DNA from 4 places in the Paenibacillus sp. FSL W8-0919 genome. Region 1 is predicted to be linked to each of the others. Evidence: riboswitches for the same ligand, from Rfam matches in the RefSeq annotation. Region 1 holds a riboswitch; each other region holds the start of a gene.
What was found. Region 1 has a riboswitch for thiamine pyrophosphate ahead of tenA (thiaminase II). Riboswitches for the same ligand answer to the same signal wherever they lie in the genome.
Positions count from the first base shown of each region.

Region 2: linked by a shared signal. The riboswitch ahead of NST44_RS02555 (ABC transporter substrate-binding protein) and the one ahead of tenA (thiaminase II) in region 1 are both predicted to bind thiamine pyrophosphate.
Region 3: linked by a shared signal. The riboswitch ahead of NST44_RS15375 (YkoF family thiamine/hydroxymethylpyrimidine-binding protein) and the one ahead of tenA (thiaminase II) in region 1 are both predicted to bind thiamine pyrophosphate.
Region 4: linked by a shared signal. The riboswitch ahead of NST44_RS10250 (ECF transporter S component) and the one ahead of tenA (thiaminase II) in region 1 are both predicted to bind thiamine pyrophosphate.

Region 1 is NZ_JBBOPV010000002.1:53,822-58,590, forward strand. It holds gene thiD (bifunctional hydroxymethylpyrimidine kinase/phosphomethylpyrimidine kinase) at 1-340, opposite strand, end outside; gene thiM (hydroxyethylthiazole kinase) at 337-1,188, opposite strand; gene tenA (thiaminase II) at 1,336-2,040, opposite strand; TPP riboswitch at 2,460-2,563, opposite strand; gene NST44_RS30495 (DUF4179 domain-containing protein) at 2,723-4,126, opposite strand; gene NST44_RS30500 (RNA polymerase sigma factor) at 4,086-4,619, opposite strand.
Region 2 is NZ_JBBOPV010000001.1:601,655-606,423, forward strand. It holds gene NST44_RS02545 (diguanylate cyclase domain-containing protein) at 1-1,440, opposite strand, end outside; gene NST44_RS02550 (VOC family protein) at 1,743-2,126, shown strand; TPP riboswitch at 2,326-2,437, shown strand; gene NST44_RS02555 (ABC transporter substrate-binding protein) at 2,558-3,598, shown strand; gene NST44_RS02560 (thiamine-binding protein) at 3,702-3,995, shown strand; gene NST44_RS02565 (ABC transporter permease) at 3,992-4,747, shown strand.
Region 3 is NZ_JBBOPV010000001.1:3,402,251-3,407,019, reverse strand. It holds gene NST44_RS15390 (iron chelate uptake ABC transporter family permease subunit) at 1-135, opposite strand, end outside; gene NST44_RS15385 (ABC transporter permease) at 125-1,078, opposite strand; gene NST44_RS15380 (nitroreductase family protein) at 1,611-2,213, shown strand; TPP riboswitch at 2,388-2,491, shown strand; gene NST44_RS15375 (YkoF family thiamine/hydroxymethylpyrimidine-binding protein) at 2,591-3,196, shown strand; gene NST44_RS15370 (sporulation protein YjcZ) at 3,271-3,369, opposite strand; gene NST44_RS15365 (nucleotidyltransferase domain-containing protein) at 3,486-4,184, opposite strand; gene NST44_RS15360 (class I SAM-dependent methyltransferase) at 4,324-4,769, shown strand, end outside.
Region 4 is NZ_JBBOPV010000001.1:2,317,599-2,322,367, forward strand. It holds gene NST44_RS10230 (helix-turn-helix domain-containing protein) at 1-75, shown strand, start outside; gene NST44_RS10235 (hypothetical protein) at 212-334, shown strand; gene NST44_RS10240 (SDR family oxidoreductase) at 718-1,569, shown strand; gene asd (archaetidylserine decarboxylase) at 1,649-2,494, opposite strand; TPP riboswitch at 2,662-2,774, shown strand; gene NST44_RS10250 (ECF transporter S component) at 2,882-3,502, shown strand; gene NST44_RS10255 (ABC transporter ATP-binding protein) at 3,495-4,769, shown strand, end outside.

The DNA.
Region 1 (4,769 bases):
TGGCGATCATCACGGGATCGACAACGACGTTCTCCCAGCCAAACGACCGGATCTTAGCGCTGACCAGGCGGATAACATCCGCATGAAACAGCATCCCGGTCTTTAAGGCGTCCACGCCGATATCGCCGCCCACCGCCTCGATCTGCTCCGCCGCCGCTTCCGGCGGGAGCGGATAGACGCCATGGACGCCCAATGTATTCTGCACCGTTACTGCAGTCAATGCCGACATGCCGAATACGCCCAGCTCCTGGAACGTCTTCAGATCCGCTTGAATACCTGCGCCGCCCCCGCTGTCGGACCCGGCAATCGTCAGCGCTCTCGGAATCCGCGCGTCTGTCATCGGGACACGCTCCCTTCCGTCAGGATGTCCGCTTCGCGGACCGACGCGTGCCCTTCGAGCGAACCGGAGTGGAGCTTTGCAAGCTCATCCAGGAAGGCGATCTGGAAGCTGCCCGGCCCGAGTCCGGCCGTTTGCTCGGCCGCGCGGGCGGCTGCTGCCCCATAGAAGGCAAGGCCAGCCGTTCCCGCGAGCAGCAAATCCGGCTCCACAGCGGCGAAGGCCCCGAGCACGGACGTGAGCAGGCAGCCCGCCCCGGTTACTTTCGTCAGCATCGCATGCCCGCCGCGAATGATTCGCGCCGAAACACCATCGCTGATCACGTCCTCCTCTCCCGTAATGGCCACCACCGTATTTAGCCGCTGTGCAGCCCGCAGCGCCAGCTCCAAGTTCCCGCCGGACGCAGAGTCGTCTGCATCGACCCCCTTGATCACCCGGACTTCGCCGATCAGATTGGCAACCTCGGCCGCATTGCCCCGCACCAGGGAAACCTTCACTTCACGCATGATCCGCAGGGCCGAATCGGTCCGAAACGGCGTGGCCCCCGCTCCTACCGGATCGAGGAGAACCGGGACGCGATGCGTATTGGCGGATTGCCCGGCAATGATCATCGCATCCACTTGTTCGCGGGACAGCGTGCCGATGTTGAGCACGAGCGCTCCGGCAATTTGGGCCATATCCGCCACCTCGTCGGGGGAAAATGCCATTACCGGCGACGCGCCCAGCGCGTATAAGCCGTTGGCCGTAAAATTCGTAACCACCACATTGGTCATGTTATGGACAAGAGGCTTCTGCTGCTGCACCTTCGTTAAAAGCCCCGCAAGCTCCGAATCCCATGTATTTCCGCTCATTGCCATCATCCTTTCCCATTCTTTTCTTGGTTTTTGGCATATGACATACGACATATGAAACCCATAATCTCATCTCAACCCGAATTCTGATTCATTCTCAAAATGCATGACCTTTCGTAACCCCTGTCTGTCCCATAACTCAAATGCTCAGCGCCCATACCCCTTGGCATTGACCAACGGCTGGAACGGCACGGGCCATTCCTCCTGCTTGTAAGCCATGTCCCAGAACATATACTCCAGCTGGCAGCTCAGCATGAAATGCTCGCGCATCCGCTCGCGCTCCTTCATCGTCGCTCCTTCCGCCCACGCATCCACACGGCCAAGGAACTTCCCTGCCGCATCCTCCCCTCGATTCCCGTAAAAATGAATCCATTCATGGAACGGATGGGTGCGATCCGGCTTAACTTCATCCAGCAGTCTGCGGCCGATCTCATAATACGTCCACGGACAAGGAAGCAGGACCGCCATAATTTCGCCGAGGGTTCCCTCATGCGCAACGGTCAGCATGTGACGGATATAGTGGTGCGCAGACGGTGCAAGAGGGTAGCCCTGGAGCTGCTCATAGTTCACTCCCGCGACCGAGCAGAAATTTTGATGCGGATGCACCTCGCTGTTGAGGATAAACGCAATCTGTTCGTTAAACGCCGCCATATCCTCCCGGCTCGTGCACTTGGATATGGCGATGCCATAAATGCGAATGTAGGCATTCAAATACTCGAAGTCCTGCTTCACGTAGTGAATCAGCTGGTCGCTGTCCAGCTTCCCGGCGGCAATTCCCCGCACGAAGGGATGGTTTATAATCGCCTCGAAAATTCCGTCCGCCTGCTGGCGAAGCTCTTGGGTAAACGTCATTGTTATCCCCACCTCCATCTTGAAATGAAGAGCAGGAAGTCCTCCTAGCGACCCGGCAATCCCGGTAATCCGGGCATTGGCAGCCAAGTATCTATTGTATGTCCCGCAACCTTCGCATACCCCGCATCTTTTTCATATCGGCAACGGTTGCATCCGGGAACCTTTGCAGATCCGGCAGCCGTTGTACCCGGCTACATGTGTATATCCGGCAACCCTTTATGTACTCGGCCAACCCTTTATGCACGGCATATGGCAACCTTGCATGCTGCTAGCTCGTACTCGTGCGCTATCGTGCTGGGCAACGAAGATGCAGAAAATTTACGTTCTTCGGAGCATGACAAACAAAGCCGCCCCGAAAAACGGAGCGGCTTCAGCAATAGTCCTCTTGCCCGGCAGAAGCAGGCGCAAAAAGGACTCTATCCGTGAAGGCTCCACTTTCCTACGCTAGTACGAACTAGATCAGGTTCAAAGGGTCCAAGATACGCTCTTGTCTCAGCCGCTGACGGCTCCCCTAGTGGACTTCCTATTCTATTGACTATTACTGTACATAGGTTTGGCGGTGGTGTCAAACGTTTCCGTGTTTGCTGCAATACTCGGTAGATATAACCCCCTAACCCCCTTATTCCAGAAAAGAAGTTGAATTTTTATTTCCGCAAATGCCATCAATTGACCTATGCTTACTTTATTGAAGCGGTATTGTCATTTCGAGCTCTTTCAGGAAAATAGGTTTTTTGTATTCATGGGTGACAAAGACTGGCTGTTGATCCGAATTTAAGGCCGGGAATTCGGTTACGTAAGCATTATTTTTGGCATCAATTAACCTCGTCTTCGTTTCCTCGGAAGGAATGATGTACATGTCCCATGGGTAAAAATTGTACTTGCCTTCCAAATCCTCGAGGATCAACTCGGTTTGCTGAAGGGGGTCAGTGACTTCTTTCCGGTAATGTACGATCGTCTTATCTTTTAAGCGTTCCACTTTCGTCACTAACAGGCGGCCTAATTCCCCTTGAGGAATAATTAGAGGATGATCGGTCGACGGTTCATGCTTCATCGGCACTCTAATTCCATATACCGGCACATCCCCGCGCAAATACGGACGGAACGTAATGGACTTTGGCGTAACAAAGGGTACTTTAAATTGAAAGATTCCTAATTGAATATGTGTATCGTCTTCCACGTAGCCATCTCCTACCATCTCATAAGGTTTGAACTCCATTCCAGTATCAGTAATAGCTAGGATATCATACATGGGATCTTGCGCTTTAGCTGCCGGCCGCCTGTATACTAGCTCCACGTCCATCGTACCCGTACCGGATTTAAAGCCTATTTTCTTAATCAGCAGGGTGGTTTCTCCATCCGTTGCACTCCTCATCGGCATCCATGATTTCGTTCCGGAAACGGTCTTTTTAATGGGAATTGAAAAATCCCAATGACCTTTAACTCCGTCCACGTTTGCTACCTCGATCGTTAGTTCGAATTCATCCGGTAACTTCTGTTTGAATGGCAGCAAGCTGATTTGTCCAATTCCTGTTTGGCTATCAATAGGTAGAGGACCGCTGCCACCGACACGGTCTGCGTATGGCTTGCCGTCAATTTTGAATTTGATTCCGTCTATGAAACCATGCCTACCGGAGAATCCATCCTCAACCTGTTGTATATAACCGATGGAGAGACGATCACCGTCATACATCACCTCTTGAATTTGCAGCGTAATCCCGTTGTCGCTCACAGCTTGCAAGACTTGCGCCGTCATTCCATTTTCAGAAGCTGTTTTCAAGGCTGTTTCGCGAACGTACTGGTGCAGCTCCTGACGCTGGAAAACAGAACCTACGAACGGTATTTCTTGTAGTACGGATGCCATAATAGGGGAGACGAAGCCGCTGCCGAGTATCACTGCGCAGGCCACAAGGGTTCCGACTGCGGCTAGCGACAAGCGGCGGATAATCCGCTGTGAGCGGTTATTATGAAGCATGCCTGTACAATCCTCGCTGCTAACACTGTACCGGACACGCTCCATCAAACGGTCTACATCGGTCTCCATTGATTCATAGGATCGTTTCGCATTCTGAATCTGTTGGTCGATCATGAACTCCTGCCTCCTTTAGCGATCGGTTAAGTTTTGCTCTTCCTCGTGCCAGTCCAGATTTCACCGTTCCTGTCGGCACGCCGGTAATGTCTGCGATTTGCTGGACGCTCAGCTCTTCAAAATAGTGAAGGACGATGGGAATGCGCATAATCAGCGGCAATCGTAAAATCACTTCATACATCTCGTTGCTCGTTGCCAAACGCAGAACGGTCTCCTCAGTACTAACGGACAATCTTTCGGGAAGAAGATTAGTTACGATCTCGCGAAAACTTCGTCGCTTTGCCATTTTGCACTCGTTTATGACGATCTTCGCCAGCCAAGGAAAAGGATCTCGCAGCTGATCATACGTCCCCATCGCATAATATGCTTTGATGAATCCGTCCTGGACGCGGTCATCGGCTTCGGCCTTGCTGTGAGTCAAGGTATACGCAAGCCTGTACAATCGGTTCGTATACTTCTCCATCCAGTCCCTTAGTCTTTCTTCCTGCTCCACGACTCTCACGCTCCTTTCATAGGTAATATGCAGATCAACCGCTGTCGGTTCCCAAAGCGCTCAAAAAAGCAGTAGCTTGCGCAAGTCTAATCTTAACTACAGGGCATAATTTTGAAAGAATAGAATCTGGATCATACATTTGCTCAAGTT
Region 2 (4,769 bases), on a different contig from region 1:
CGCACGGCCGATCAGCTCCTGGTCATCCTTGGCATGATCGGGGTAAACCGCAATCCCGATGCTCGGCGAGGTGTAAATTTCGGTTCCTTCCAGCTCATAGGGCTCGCTCAGCAGCGTCCAGATCTCCTCCGCCATCCAGATCAGCTCCTGATCCTCTCCGGCCGGATACAGCATAACCGTAAATTCATCGCCGCCGAGCCGGGATACGATTACGCCCTTTGACTCCAGCGAATGGAGGCGCTGCGCCACCTTCTGGATCAGCAAATCCCCCGCTCGGTGCCCATACTTGTCATTCACGCGCTTAAAACGGTTCAAGTCCATATACAGCAGTCCGACACGGAAACCGGCCCGATCTGCTTCGCCCAAAGCTTCCGAAAGCCTGGCGTTAAAATAACGACGGTTATACAGGCCCGTCAAATCGTCGCGGTGCGCGAGCGATTCACTCTTCTGCAGGCTGACATGCAGCCTTTCGAACAAGCGGTCATTCTCGACCTGGATCAGGATTTGCCTGATCAAAATGAGAATGAAGCAGAGGGTCAAGCCGGTAAATAGACCGCTCCATCCCCCGAACCGATGGGCCATCAGGGCAAACATTCCGCCAAGGACGCTGTAGGGCAGCAAATATCGTACGATCAAGGTTCCTGCCGGCCACGGCTTCTTCTCGGATAGGGATCTCCTCCCCCTTCGAGGCAGCGTTTGTCCACCCGCAAAGCCTATAAAGCATGCAGAGAGGCTGTGCAGCGGATATACATATAGGCCTGCTCCGATGTTCATGAAACTATCAAGAAAGATCCGAAGGACATCCCCGAGCGCAAATGCGCTTCCACCAAGGCACAGGAAGATGACCGCCCGCTTGTGCAGCTGCTTAGTGTTAAAATACACGACCAGCGTAAAGAACATCAGTACGATTCCGCACAGCGGATAGAGCATCGCTCCTCCGGCCGACCTCCAGACGGTATCCGTCCCGCTCTCCATCTCCGGCTTAATGAGATACTCCCACCCCACCGTCATCAAGGTAATCGCAACAATGATGATGTCCAGGGTAAACCGAGCGCCCCGCAGCGGACCCTGCACTCGTCTGAACAGGTAAATCAGGGCACCGGCGAACAATAGAGCTTCCAAGCTCCAGAACAGTTCCGCCAGCCGGATGGATCCGCCAAACACCCCTCCAATCCATTCATCACCCGCATACAGGATGCGCCCTATTGCATCGCCGGCCAATCCGGCTGCAATCAGAAGCCAAAATCTGCGAAGATGGCCTTGCTCATACCGACTGCCAATCACCCCGATCAAATACGCGAATGCGGCTATCGGAGCCATAATGGCTAAGATGCGGTGAAGCAATAAAGCGTCCGGCATCCACAGGGCCAATATCCATTGGATCAATGCGTATCCAATCGCGAGCCGAATATATATGGAATCGGATGGACCCGGGCTCATTCATATCCCTCCCTGAAACAAAAGGTAGGCTTGGTCATTCATGATGAATAGGTCTTTCGAATTAAAGCGTTTCCATATCCAATCATACTTTTAGCCCGAGGAAAAGTAAAGAAAGAAGCGCCCAACAACTGGATATTTATAGGCATATAGGCCGCGTAGAATCGTTATTTGCGGAATTGTCCCGGGATTGTAGTCACTCAATCCCCACTTGACACATGGGGTTTATGTAGTATTATTCTTTCATATCAACGTATCTTTGGTTTTATATCCTAGCATAGTTTCATGGAAGGGGTTCTTGTAAAATGGGACAAAGACGATTGGACCATGTAGGCATTGTCGTAAGGGATCTGGAAGCAACGATCGCTTTCTATACGAAGGTGGTCGGCCTTGAGCTCAAGGACCGTCTGACGCACACGAACGGTGTCATCCAGCTGGCTTTCCTCGGCTTTAACGGCAGCGATGAAACCGAGGTCGAGCTGATTCAAGGATACAGCGACTCCCTTCCTGCGGAGGGAACGGTGCATCACTTTGCCGTCAGCACGGACGACATTGAAGCGGAATATGCACGGGTGAAGGAGCTGGACGTTCCGCATCTGGATGAGGAAATCGTCACGCTGCCCAACGGCTACCGCTATTTCTTCGTGCACGGTCCGGAAGGCGAATGGATTGAATTTTTCCAGCGCTAACAGGCCAGGTCTAAGGTTGCCCGCCCGCATATAGAGACTCCTATGGGTCGCCTGGATCATTCGGGTCTTCCATGCCTGGACAGCCACTCACCCCGGCGACCTATACGAACGTAGAAAATCGCCTTCAGGCATGGGGCGTTCCCGTACTGGACAGGTGCTTCCGGTAGGTCTATAATAACGGAAGTATAACCCGTAACTTCATAAATACCGGGGGAGCTGGAATCGGCCGGCTGAGAGTGTATCCCATAGAGATACTGACCCTTATACCTGATCTGGGTAATGCCAGCGTAGGAAGCCATAGGATTGCGGCTGTTCATAAGCCGTAGTATATACTTACGCCGTCATGCGCTCCGATACGATCGGGGCGTTTTTTGTTGTTGTTATGAAGTTAATACGGAAAATGGAAGACATATAAGGAGAGGAGAAACACGATGAAACAACGTACATGGCTCTCTCTGCTGCTCGCCTGCGTCCTGCTTCTGGTCGCTTCCGGCTGCGGGGCAAGCGGCCAGAACGGCGGAAGCGCGCCCGGCAAACAAGAGACTGCCGGAGAAGGAGAACAGCCGGCCAAGCTCCGCGATGTCCAATTGATGCTGGACTGGTCGGCGAACACGAACCACACCGGATTATATGCAGCCAAGGAGCTCGGATATTATGAGGAGGAAGGGCTGAACGTGCAAATCGTACAGCCGGGCTCCGGGGGAACCGATGCGATGGTCGCTTCCGGCAACGTACCGTTCGGCATCAGCTATCAGGAGGGCGTAACGCTCGCCCGGACACAGGGGCTGCCGCTGGTTTCGATCGCAGCCATCATTCAGCATAATACGTCCGGATTCGCTGCACCGAAGGATCGGGGCATCCAGAAGGCCTCCGATTTTGAAGGAAAATCCTACGGAGGCTGGGGCTCTCCGATTGAGGAAGCCGTCATGAAATCGATCATGGAGATCGATGGAGCCGATGTGAACAAGGTCAACATCGTGAACATCGGAGACGCCGATTATTTTACGGCGGTTAAGCGGGATATTGATTTCGCCTGGATCTACTATGCCTGGACAGGCATTGAAGCCCAGCTTCGCGGCGAGCCGCTGGACATGATCTACGTGAAGGATTATTCCGAACAGCTGGATTATTATACGCCGGTCATCGTAACGAACGAGAAGCTGATCGCGGATGACCCGGAGCTTGTCAAAGCGTTCATGCGCGCAACGTCCAAAGGCTATCAATATGCGATAGACCATCCGGAAGATGCCGCGGCACTGCTGTCGAAGGCAGTTCCCGACCTGGATGCCGAGCTGGTGCTGGAAAGCCAGAAGTGGCTCAGCCCGCGCTATCAAGATGACGCGCCGCGCTGGGGCGAGCAGAAGGCCGAGGTTTGGTCCGGATATGCCGACTGGATGTTTGAGCGCAAGCTGCTGGAGAAGGAATTGGACGCGGAGCGCGCGTTTACGAATGAGTTTTTGCCTGACAAATAGGAGAAGCACTCCCCGCAGCATTGCAATGCTGCTTCGCGGCTCATCGGCATGAGGCTTAACGGCCGTGCAAATGAGAACCCATATACGAAAGGACGATTGACTCATGGCGAATACACTGCTGAGCATTCAAGTCATTCCGCGTACGCCGGACGGCGGAGACAGCATCCCTTATGTGGATGAAGCCATTAAGGTAATCCAGGATTCCGGCGTCAAATACGAGGTCCATGCTTTGGAAACAACGATGGAAGGCGAGCTGCCCGAGCTGCTCCGTATCGTGGAGCGCATGCATGATGCGCTGGTGAAAGCCGGGAGTCCGAGCATCATCTCCCAAGTCAAAATCGCACATCATCCGCAGGGCATCAGCATGGATAAGCTCACGGAGAAATACCGTCCATGAAAAGCTGGTGGAGCTCGATATGGCCGCCCGTCGTGGCGGTCCTCTTCTTTTTGATCGTGTGGCAGGCTGCGGTCTGGATGTTCGATATCGAGAAATTCATTCTGCCTGCGCCGACGGCTATCGGGCATGAAGCCATCACCGGGGCGTCGGGACTTATGGAACACACCTGGGCTACCCTAAAGTTAACCGTGATCGGATTTGCCATCGGAACCGGTATCGGACTCCTGCTCTCTTTGGCTCTGCACAGGGTACCTTTTCTCAAAACAGCCCTTTATCCGCTTCTCATCTTAAGCCAGAACGTGCCGACCATCGCCTTGGCCCCGCTCCTCATGATCTGGTTCGGGTTCGGCATGCTGCCGAAGGTCATCGTCATTACGCTCGTTTGCTTCTTCCCCGTAGCCGTAGCGGCCCTCGACGGGCTGGCACGGACCGACCGCACGATGATGAATTATATGCAGATGACGGGAGCCACGCCGTGGCAAATCTTCACCAAGCTGGAGCTTCCGCACGCGCTGCCATCCATCTTCTCCGGTATTCGGATCGCGGCCACGTATTCGGTCATGGGGGCGGTCATCGGGGAATGGATCGGGTCTGACCGGGGAATCGGCTATTATATGATGCTGCAAAAATCCGGGTACCGGACCGATCGCGTATTCGTGGCCATTCTGGTTATCGTGCTGCTCAGCCTGCTCATGGTAGGCGTTATTACCCTGCTGGAGAAACGGCTGATCCGCTGGAACCGGAAGCATTGATTGGCATGGCTTGGCCATATAG
Region 3 (4,769 bases), on a different contig from region 1:
AATAATGGCCAGCACCTTCTTGATTCTTCGCGGGAAGGCGTAATCCCAACTGCCGCCAAGATCGATGAACAGAAAGGCCGCCACCAGGATAATTGCCACCGCGGCCAGCAGGCCGATTTTGGCTCTATAAGTCATAAGCCTTTCTCCTCATCAGTAAGTAAATGAAAATACCGCTTCCGAGCACGCCCACGGTCAGACTGATCGGAATTTCGTATGGGTATATGATGATCCGGCCAAGGATATCGCAGAACAGAACGAATCCGGCCCCTAGCAGCGCGGTATGGGAAAGGCTTTTTTTCAAATGGTCTCCCAGATACAGGCTTACAATATTCGGTATGATCAAACCGAGAAAAGGAATCACGCCGACCGTCAACACGACGGATGCGGTTACCAGCGCTACAATGACCAAGCCCAAATTAACGACGCGCCGGTAATGAAGTCCAAGGTTCGTGGCGAATTCCTCACCCATGCCGGCAACCGTGAATTTGTTGGCGAACAGGTAGGCCAGAATGACCAGCGGAACGCTGATATACAGAAGTTCGTACTGTCCCTTGATGATCATGGAAAAATCGCCTTGAAGCCATGCGGACATGTTCTGAATGAGATCATATTTATAAGCGAAGAACGTAGCGATCGAGCTTACGATGTTCCCGAACATGAGTCCAACGAGCGGAATAAAGATCGCATCCTTGAACTTGATCCGGTCCAGGATCTTCATGAAGATAAACGTGCCGGCCAGAGCGAATACAAAAGCCACCAGCATTTTCACAAGCGGTCCGCTTGTCGTGAATACGAGCATCGCAACGAGAATTCCCAGTCTTGCGGAATCCATGGTTCCCGCCGTTGTCGGCGATACGAATTTGTTGCGGCTAAGCTGCTGCATGATCAATCCGCAGATACTCATGCTGACTCCCGCCAGAATTAGACTGACTAGACGCGGCAAGCGGCTGACGAGCATAATATGCTGTTGTTGTTCCGTCATGGAGAATAAGTCCAGCGGCGAAATATCCTTGACTCCGATAAATAAGGAGACGATGGAAAGCGCCACAACGGCTGCGGCTAAGTAAATGATCTTCATGGCTCTTCCTTCTATGCATATGTCTCTAAATCATTTCGTCAGCTCGTAATTCAGTTATCATTCTCATTGAGATTGATTATCAATTACGTTCTGATAAGCATTATATCACCCTCATTCTCAACCGACAAGTATAATTGAGAATCAAACTCAATTAAATTATTAATCTTTGCATGATTTGTTCATCAATTGTTCATAATATGAAGCTTGGCAGAAATTAGCCGTTGTTGTCCTCAATCCTTCCATTGTTCTCCTCGCCCTCTCTTATAAATAGGAAATAAAAAATCCCTTCCCCTGTTTTAGCTCCCAATCACGGGGTATTTCATCTATAAATTCTCAATCACAGGGTTGACAATGACCAATGTGATATAATAACATACTAACGGAAGTATTATTTCTTACAATTAGTAAGTTGTTAAGGAATAATAATTCAACATATTTCAGCGATCACCTTAATGCATATTTGCTTGAATGATAGGACATCTTTTTATCAGGCGTATGCAATCCAAACCATGACTCAGGAGGGTTTATCAACATGTCTAAAGACTTCCTTACCGCACTTAAAAATCGCCGTTCCTACTATGCGATCAGCAAGGATTCCGTCATCTCCGATGAGCGTATCCAAGAAATCGTGAAAGATGCCGTGAAATACACGCCTTCTTCCTTCAACTCCCAAAGCGCACGCGCGGTCGTTCTGCTTGGTGAGCAGCATGACAAGCTGTGGAATATTACGGAAGGCATTCTGAAGGAAGTGGTGGGCGACGAGCAAGCATTCAAATCCACCGCTGAGAAAATGGCCTCTTTCCGCGCAGGCTATGGCACCGTGCTGTTCTTCGAGGACAACGATGTCATCGCAGGGCTTCAGCAAAACTTTGCGCTCTATGCCGACAACTTCCCGGTATGGGCGAATCAGTCGAACGGCATGCTTCAGCTCGTCGTTTGGACAATGCTGGAAGCCGAAGGACTGGGTGCTTCCCTGCAGCATTACAACCCGCTGATCGACGAAAAAGTAAAAGCTGAATGGAACATTCCTGAAAACTGGAAGCTGATTGCACAAATGCCATTCGGCAAGCCGGCTGCTGAGCCAGGGGACAAGGAATTTGCTCCGCTTGAAGATCGCGTGAAAGTTTACAAGTAAGCGAAACAAGACCAAGAGCCGCCATCAGGAAGCCTATTAAAGCTCCTCATGGCGGTTTTTTGCTGCAGTGACATTGTTTTTTCGATGCCGAGACGTTACAATTACCAAGTAAGAAGCCGCCCTCTTTCGAAAGCTTGGACCGGCCGGCATCTAAGCAAAATTTCATATCTTGTGTTGCTGTACTAGGGGTGCCTTGTGCTGAGAAACGGCAGGACCGCCGTTAACCCTTACTACCCGATCTAGGTCATGCTAGCGTGGGGAAGTGTAGCGTTCATGTTTATGTATTTTTCGCGTAGACATCGCCGCACTTATCCCTTAGGGTGCGGTTTTTTGCGTTATTTTGCATTCTCAAATTTATGCTGCAGGAGGAATCTACAATGAATGAGTTAGCATGCGGAACCAGCCGGATTGTTGGCTGCCGGTTCTCGGTATTTCCGATGACGGACCGCTTCGTCGAAGTGATTGTGGGGGCGTTGGAGTCTGTGCATACGGATAAGGTATGGATTCATACCGATGATGTCAGTACTTGTGTTCGCGGACGTGCCGAGCACGTATTTGACGTTACCCGTGCGATATTCGCCCATGCGGCAGCTTCCGGCGTACATACAGTCTTTAATGGGACCTACTCCATCGGCTGCCCAGGCGATACGGATGCGGATGTCTATATGTCTGAGGATTCCGGGGTGTTAAACAGCGAGCTTGGACCACACGCGGATATTGAAACCGCCTGCCAGTTCGCCTTGTATCCGCTCGGAACCGAGCATTATATGGATATTATCTACGGAGAAGTGCAGCGCGCCAAGGAAAAGGGAACCTTCGGGGGCAGCGTCCATTACGCAAGCCGTCTCGACGGAACGCTCACTCGCGTATTCGAATCCCTCGAGGATGCGTTCAAGCATGCCATCCAGACAGATACCAGCCACCTCGTGATGACCGCTGTCGTCTCCGCGCACAGTCCATCGCCAAAGCAGAATAGCGTATAATATGCACGCTTAAGCAGACAAGGACCCGGCGATATGCCGAGTCCTTGTGCTATCCACCGCGTATCCTTGATGAATTAAACCCAAGCAAGCGAGATGATTACGAGCAGGATAAAGAGAACCAGTATAATACCCGTTGATGTGCCCCAAACATCTCCACCATATGCTCCGCTCATGACGATCCCTCCTGGATTTATTGAAATACGTGATGTCATCACATATTAAGGTATGAGCCGGAAAGAACGACGGTCACGGCAGCTGTACCGCTTGTCTTTTCCCCCAGCCGATGGCCTTATTCTTCATATCCGACAAGCAGCTGGCCTCCGTAAGGGAGCAAAACCTGCTCGCACAGCTTCATGAGCTGATGCGATTGCCGGGTACGGTACATCGCCTCCAGCGCTTGCACCAACCGCTCGCTAAAATGCGGATCGAAGCCGGAGACCAGCCGGAACAGCGTCTTCCCTTCCCCCGTCCATTGCCGGTTCACCCTCAGGACAAACTCGCAGAGCAAAGTCGATATTTTTTGAACGGTAAACCAGGCTTCCCCGTCCCCTTTGGCCTGCTTAAGATCCATCATGTATTCGGTGATCATGTACCGGGCTGCGTCAATATCGGACATCGTTAATGGCAGCGGGCCGTAATCCAGATCAGCCTGGGCCTCCCCGCGAATGGCTTCCCCTTCCGGTAGCGAGCAGAGAACAACGCCTTCAGCCATGATCCGCTGCAACGTCGGATTCGCCGCAACGATGCCTGCGTCAAAATCTTCGCGATAGCCGGAGCTAGATAAAATAAACAGCTCTACGATCCAGCCGGCAGCTTCAATCGTCCTTCTCCTCAGCCCTTCGCCTTCTCTCTCTACAATGATCACGTCAAGGTCTGAGTGCTCGTTATGCTCTCCCCTGGAAGCACTGCCCCCCAGTACAGCCAGCAGACAATCCGGATATTGTTCCGACACGACCTTCCTTGCGGCCTGAATCGGCTCCATCTTCATGCGTATTTCCCCCAAACCGCTCATATCTTCAAAAAAAGGGCTCAAAATAGTAAATTCAGCGAAAACCCCAAACGTACCTCAATCATATGGTAAATAAACAAATATCCTTATGCAGATAACGAAAGTAGGGATCCATTCGATGAATTACATTAACATGCTGTCCAAATTAGGGATGGGCAGCGCCCACCCCGGGGGATTCGAGGCCACTCTGAGAATGCTGAATTCGTACCCTATCAGGCCGAGCAGCCGAATTCTGGAGGTTGGCTGCGGAACCGGCCGAACGGCCTGTCACCTAGCCGGCCTAGGCTACCAAGTGACGGCCATTGATCTGAATGAGCATATGATTACAAAAGCAAAAGCAAGAGCAGCGGCGATGGGCAGTGATGTGGAATTTCTTCAGGCAGACGTATGCTCGCTGCCTTTTCCGGACAATCAATTCGATGTCATTCTGGCCGAGTCGGTCACCGTCTTCACCGATACGTCGCGCTCCATTCCGGAATATTACCGCGTTCTGGATGCCGGCGGAATTTTAATGGACAGGGAGCTGATTCTGGATAAGAGCATGCCTGAACCGCAGCTCAACGA
Region 4 (4,769 bases), on a different contig from region 1:
GGGTATCGCGACATTTTCTTTTTCAGCCGGCAATTCAAGCAGTATACCGGAAAGAGTCCGTCCGAAATCAGGTGATTCCCCCGCTCCCTACCGTTCACGCATGCTCTTCGCGAAGCGGAAGGGGCCTCGGGGTTTCAACGTAAGCAATTTAGGGTAATCCTCGCTTACGGTATATAGAGAGCAAGTGAGCTTTGAAAGGGGGTGTACGGGAATGAGCCCAAGAAGACGGGTGCGCGGGCGGTTTTTCAGTCGCGGCGGCGGCAGTATTTTTCGAAATCGGCTGCGCCGCATGAAGTCGACCATAAACCAAGGGCATCTTGATGTATGGTTTTGATGGAGCCTGAGTATTTTGTCCGGGGATAACAGGCGTGACCCCGATTTTATATACGATGATCCAAAGCTAGCAGCCCAGCCGGGTGATCTTCAAGTGCCTTGTACATACCTGGTTGGTGAGAAGCACCATGTTGGAATTATTTTATAAGTTAAACGTAAAAGGGAGTCCGGGAGGGCTCTCTTTTTACATGGGACTTGCGTGATGCCCCTTGGCTTTATGCTCGAGCTCTAAGTTTCACGATTGAGCTTGGGACCGACCCCGTGTATGATCAGTTTACGGATATTCGGAAGCGGTTTATAAGAGGTTTTCGAGTTGCGGCAAGGTATAAGGCCAAGCAGGGAACTGGCGACTGCATGATTGAAAAAGCTGGGGGGATGGAGTTTATGAAAGCGGCGAATCAAAAGACAGCTCTGGTGACAGGCGCATCCAGCGGCTTCGGACTGCTGATCAGCATCGAGCTGGCGAAAGGCGGGTATGATGTCGCAGCCGGGATGCGAAGGCCGGAGGCAGCCGGGGAGCTCCTGCAGCAGGCGGCGAAGTTCGGTGTGGCTGAGCGGATTCGAGTGATCGAGCTGGATATTTGCAGCGAAGAGCAGGTACAGGCAGCTGCACGCTCCGTGGAGCAGGAGCTCGGGCGCCTGGATGTGCTGGTGAATAACGCAGGCATCGCGGTCGGCGGATTCGTGGAAGAGGTGCCGCTCAGCGAGTGGAGACGACAGCTCGAGACCAATGTGATCGGAACCGTCTCCGTGACGCAAAGCATGCTGCCGTTGATGCGGCGGACCGGTAAATCCAAAATGATTCTGATCAGCAGCATCAGCGGCGTTGTTGGCTTTCCGGGGTACGGCCCGTATGCCGCTTCCAAATTTGCCGTTGAAGGCCTTGGCGAAAGTCTCGCCATGGAATTGATGCCTCTAGGCATCGATGTGGTGCTGGTGCAGCCCGGCGCTTACGGCACGCCGATCTGGAGGAAGAGCTTCGGGGAGTTGAAGGTGAGGGAGGGTTCGCCATACAGCGGGATGCTGAAGCGGGTATTGGCGTACTCCGAACGGACCGCCAAAAAGAGCGGGGATCCGCTCGAGGTTGCAAGGTTGGTGGCTCGAATCGCCGGTATGAAGCATCCGAGCTTCCGGTACCGGCTTCCCCGCAGCACCCGGCTGACCGGGCGGATCAAGGCATGGCTGCCCGACCGCTTCTTTCAGCGGCTGATCGTCCGGCTATTGGGAAGAGAATAAGGTCTAACATTGTCCTTGTTCGATAGGGACGCAACGGGAGTCATTGCGGTCATGAATGAAGGCATCCGCAAGGACGTTCTTATTTTTCCGTACACAGCTCCTTCTCCAAGCACGCATCCCGCTTCTGCTTCTTGTCTGCGGGCGGATGGAGGATGCCGAGCAGCTCGCCCATTTTAACCGTCGTCCCGAGGGTAAGATCTCCCCGGGGGGTAAAGGTGCCGCTCTCGGTCAACAGCACGACGGTTGAGCCGAATTCGAAGTATGCAAGCTCATCCCCGATCTGCCATTTCGTCACGTTCTCGTCGGCATAACGGATGCTGCTTACGTTCAATGCTCCGACCTTGACCACGGCAACCTCACCGAAGTCATGCTTGATATAGGTAATGAGCCTTTCGTTGCGGCTAAGCACCGACCGGATATGGGTCATGGCAAAATCGTTGACGGGATACACCTTGCCCTTGAGGTGCTCCCGCTCGATCTGCACGCCGGTAACGGGGGCGTGAATGCGATGGTAATCCGTCGGGCTTAAATATAAGACGAACGCGTAACCGTTCACATAATTCTCGATTCTCGGAGACTGCGCAAGCAGCTCTTCAATGGTGTAATCCTGTCCCTTGACGTTGAGGATGGTGCCGGTATCGATGGTGCCCATGGCGGTAATCGTCGCATCAACCGGGCTCACCATCGCGTCGGCGGTCGTATCTATGGCCCGCAGGCCGAGCTTTAATCGGCGGGAGAAGAATTCATTGAGCGAGCGGTATTCATGCAGCTCTTTCTCCGCTTCATGCGCCGGGATTTGGTATATTCGAATAAATGCAGGGATCAGATGACGGCTCAACCGGCTGTGGGAGAACTGCCCCACCAAATGGGACAACCACTTTCGGGAGGAGAGCTCTGTCATCAGACGCAGCAATCGTTTGGCCATGTTATTCTCCTTTTTTGTGCAAAGACCTAAGCTATCGATGATGCTTGAAAAGCAATCACTCTGATATTGACATAGAATCGGCTGGAAATCAACAAACAGGCCTTGAAGAAAAAAAGACCCTTGCCAAATCAGGAAAGGCTGTGTATTTTAAAGTTAACATAAAACCGAATAGGGAATACGGGTGCTTGAGTGAATCAGGCTGAGATTGCAGCTGCTATCCGCTGTTGACCGTTAATCTGAACTGGGTAATGCCAGCGTAGAGAATATCCGACCCTGCTCATATTAGGGCCTAATTTCCGTCTGCGCGTTTCCAGACGGTTTTTTGTTGTGATTTTTTTCCACTTTTAAAAAATTGCGATGGAGAGGGGTAATTGTACGATGGAAACGATGAGGCAAGGCATAATGGGGGCTCAGCCGAGAAAAGGGCTTAGACTGAGCGATATTTTGGTGACGGTGCTTGTATCGCTGGTGCTGGGCGTGGTGTATCACTTTTGGGGATCGGTATACAACCTGCTGAAGCCGCTCTTTTTCGAAGCGGACGAATTGCTGTATGGCATGTGGTTTGCCGCGGCGACGCTGGCCTATCTGCTGATCCGGAAACCTGGCGTGGCGATCATTGCAGAGGTTGCAGCCGCGCATGTCGAAGTGCTGTTCGGCAGCGGGTGGGGGCTTACGCTCCTGATGTACGGCTTGATTCAAGGCTTGGGGGCCGAGCTCGTATTTGCCGCAACCCGCTACCGCAGCTCTTCTGCCTTCACGGTGGCTCTGGCGGGGGCCGCTGCCGCCGTCGGCTCGATGCTCCTTGATTTCTTCTACAGCTACACGGACGATCTTCAGACCTGGATGTTCCTGGCGAAATACGGCATGCGGATCTTCAGCGGCGCCGTCATTGCAGGCCTTCTGATGCTCGTCCTCGCCAAAGCGCTGGAGCGTACCGGCGTAACCTCCCTGCTGCGTCCGGCATCGCAAAAAGAATATGAGGCGCTGGACGATTCGCGCCATGTCTAAAATGCAAACGGGCGTACACTTCGTAAACACGGTGGATGCGCCTAATGATCCGCAGGAGGAACCGGCGCTTTATGTAGAAGGGCTGCGCCTTAAATACCCGGGCGAGGAGCGGCTGATGTTTAAAGATCTTTCGTTCTCCGCCGCCCGCGGAGAAAAGGTGCTGCTGCTGGGTCCAAGCGGCTGCGGCAAATCGACGCTTCTTCAGGTGCTGAGCGGGATGATTCCCCGGGCGACGGAGGTGCCGATGAAATGCCAGGCGCAGAAGCTTCCCGTTTCCTGGGGATATGTGTTCCAGGATCCGGACACCCAGTTCTGCATGCCGTTCGTCGACGAGGAGCTGGCATTCGTCCTGGAAAACCAATGCGTTCCACGGGAGCAGATGGAAGAGCGGATGCAGGCAGCGCTGCAAGCCGTCGGCTTGGAGCTGGAGTCGCTCCATGTCAAAATCGCGCATTTATCGCAAGGGATGAAGCAGCGTCTTGCACTGGCTTCTGCCCTATTGCTGGAGCCGGAGGTGCTGCTGCTGGATGAACCGTCGGCGCTGCTCGATCCCGAGGGCCGCGAGCAAATCTGGACGGCGGTGAAGGCTGTGTCCGCAGGGCGCACCTTGATCATCGTGGAGCACCGGATTGAAGAAATGGCTGAATATGCAGACCGGGTCGTGCTTTTTGGCCCGGATGGGACGATTCTGGGTGAAGGCACGCCGGCCGACGTATTCGCCCGCTATTCGCGGGAGCTGAAGGAATTCGGCATCTGGTATCCCGGCGTATGGGACGATTATGCAGTGTCCCCATCCGGCATGGAGGTGTTTGCACCGCTTGGAACCTCCTCCGGCGGATCCCGCCAGGATGACTCCTTCGCCAGGGATTTGGGAAAAGCCGCTCGGCTACAGAACCGGGAACGACTCCATTCCGTTGAGGAGTCCGGACGGCTTACCGGAGCCGACTTTACGTCGGCAGAACAGAGCAAGCCTGCCGTTCAGCTGGCCCAGTTCTCAGGCAAGCGGTGGGACAAAGCCGTTATTACCGTCCAAGGGGCGGAGGTGTATCCGGGCGATTTTATTGCGATTGTCGGGCCGAACGGAGCGGGGAAGAGCTCGCTGCTTCTGAGCCTGATGGGGCTGCTGAATGCGGAAGGCATGTACCTCCTCGGCGGGGGGGAGGTTCCGTTAGGGAAAGGAAGACGAAACCGCAAACAAAGGGAACGGATGCTCCGCCGAATCGGATTCGTATTTCAGAATCCCGAGCTGCAATTCGTGACGGAGCGC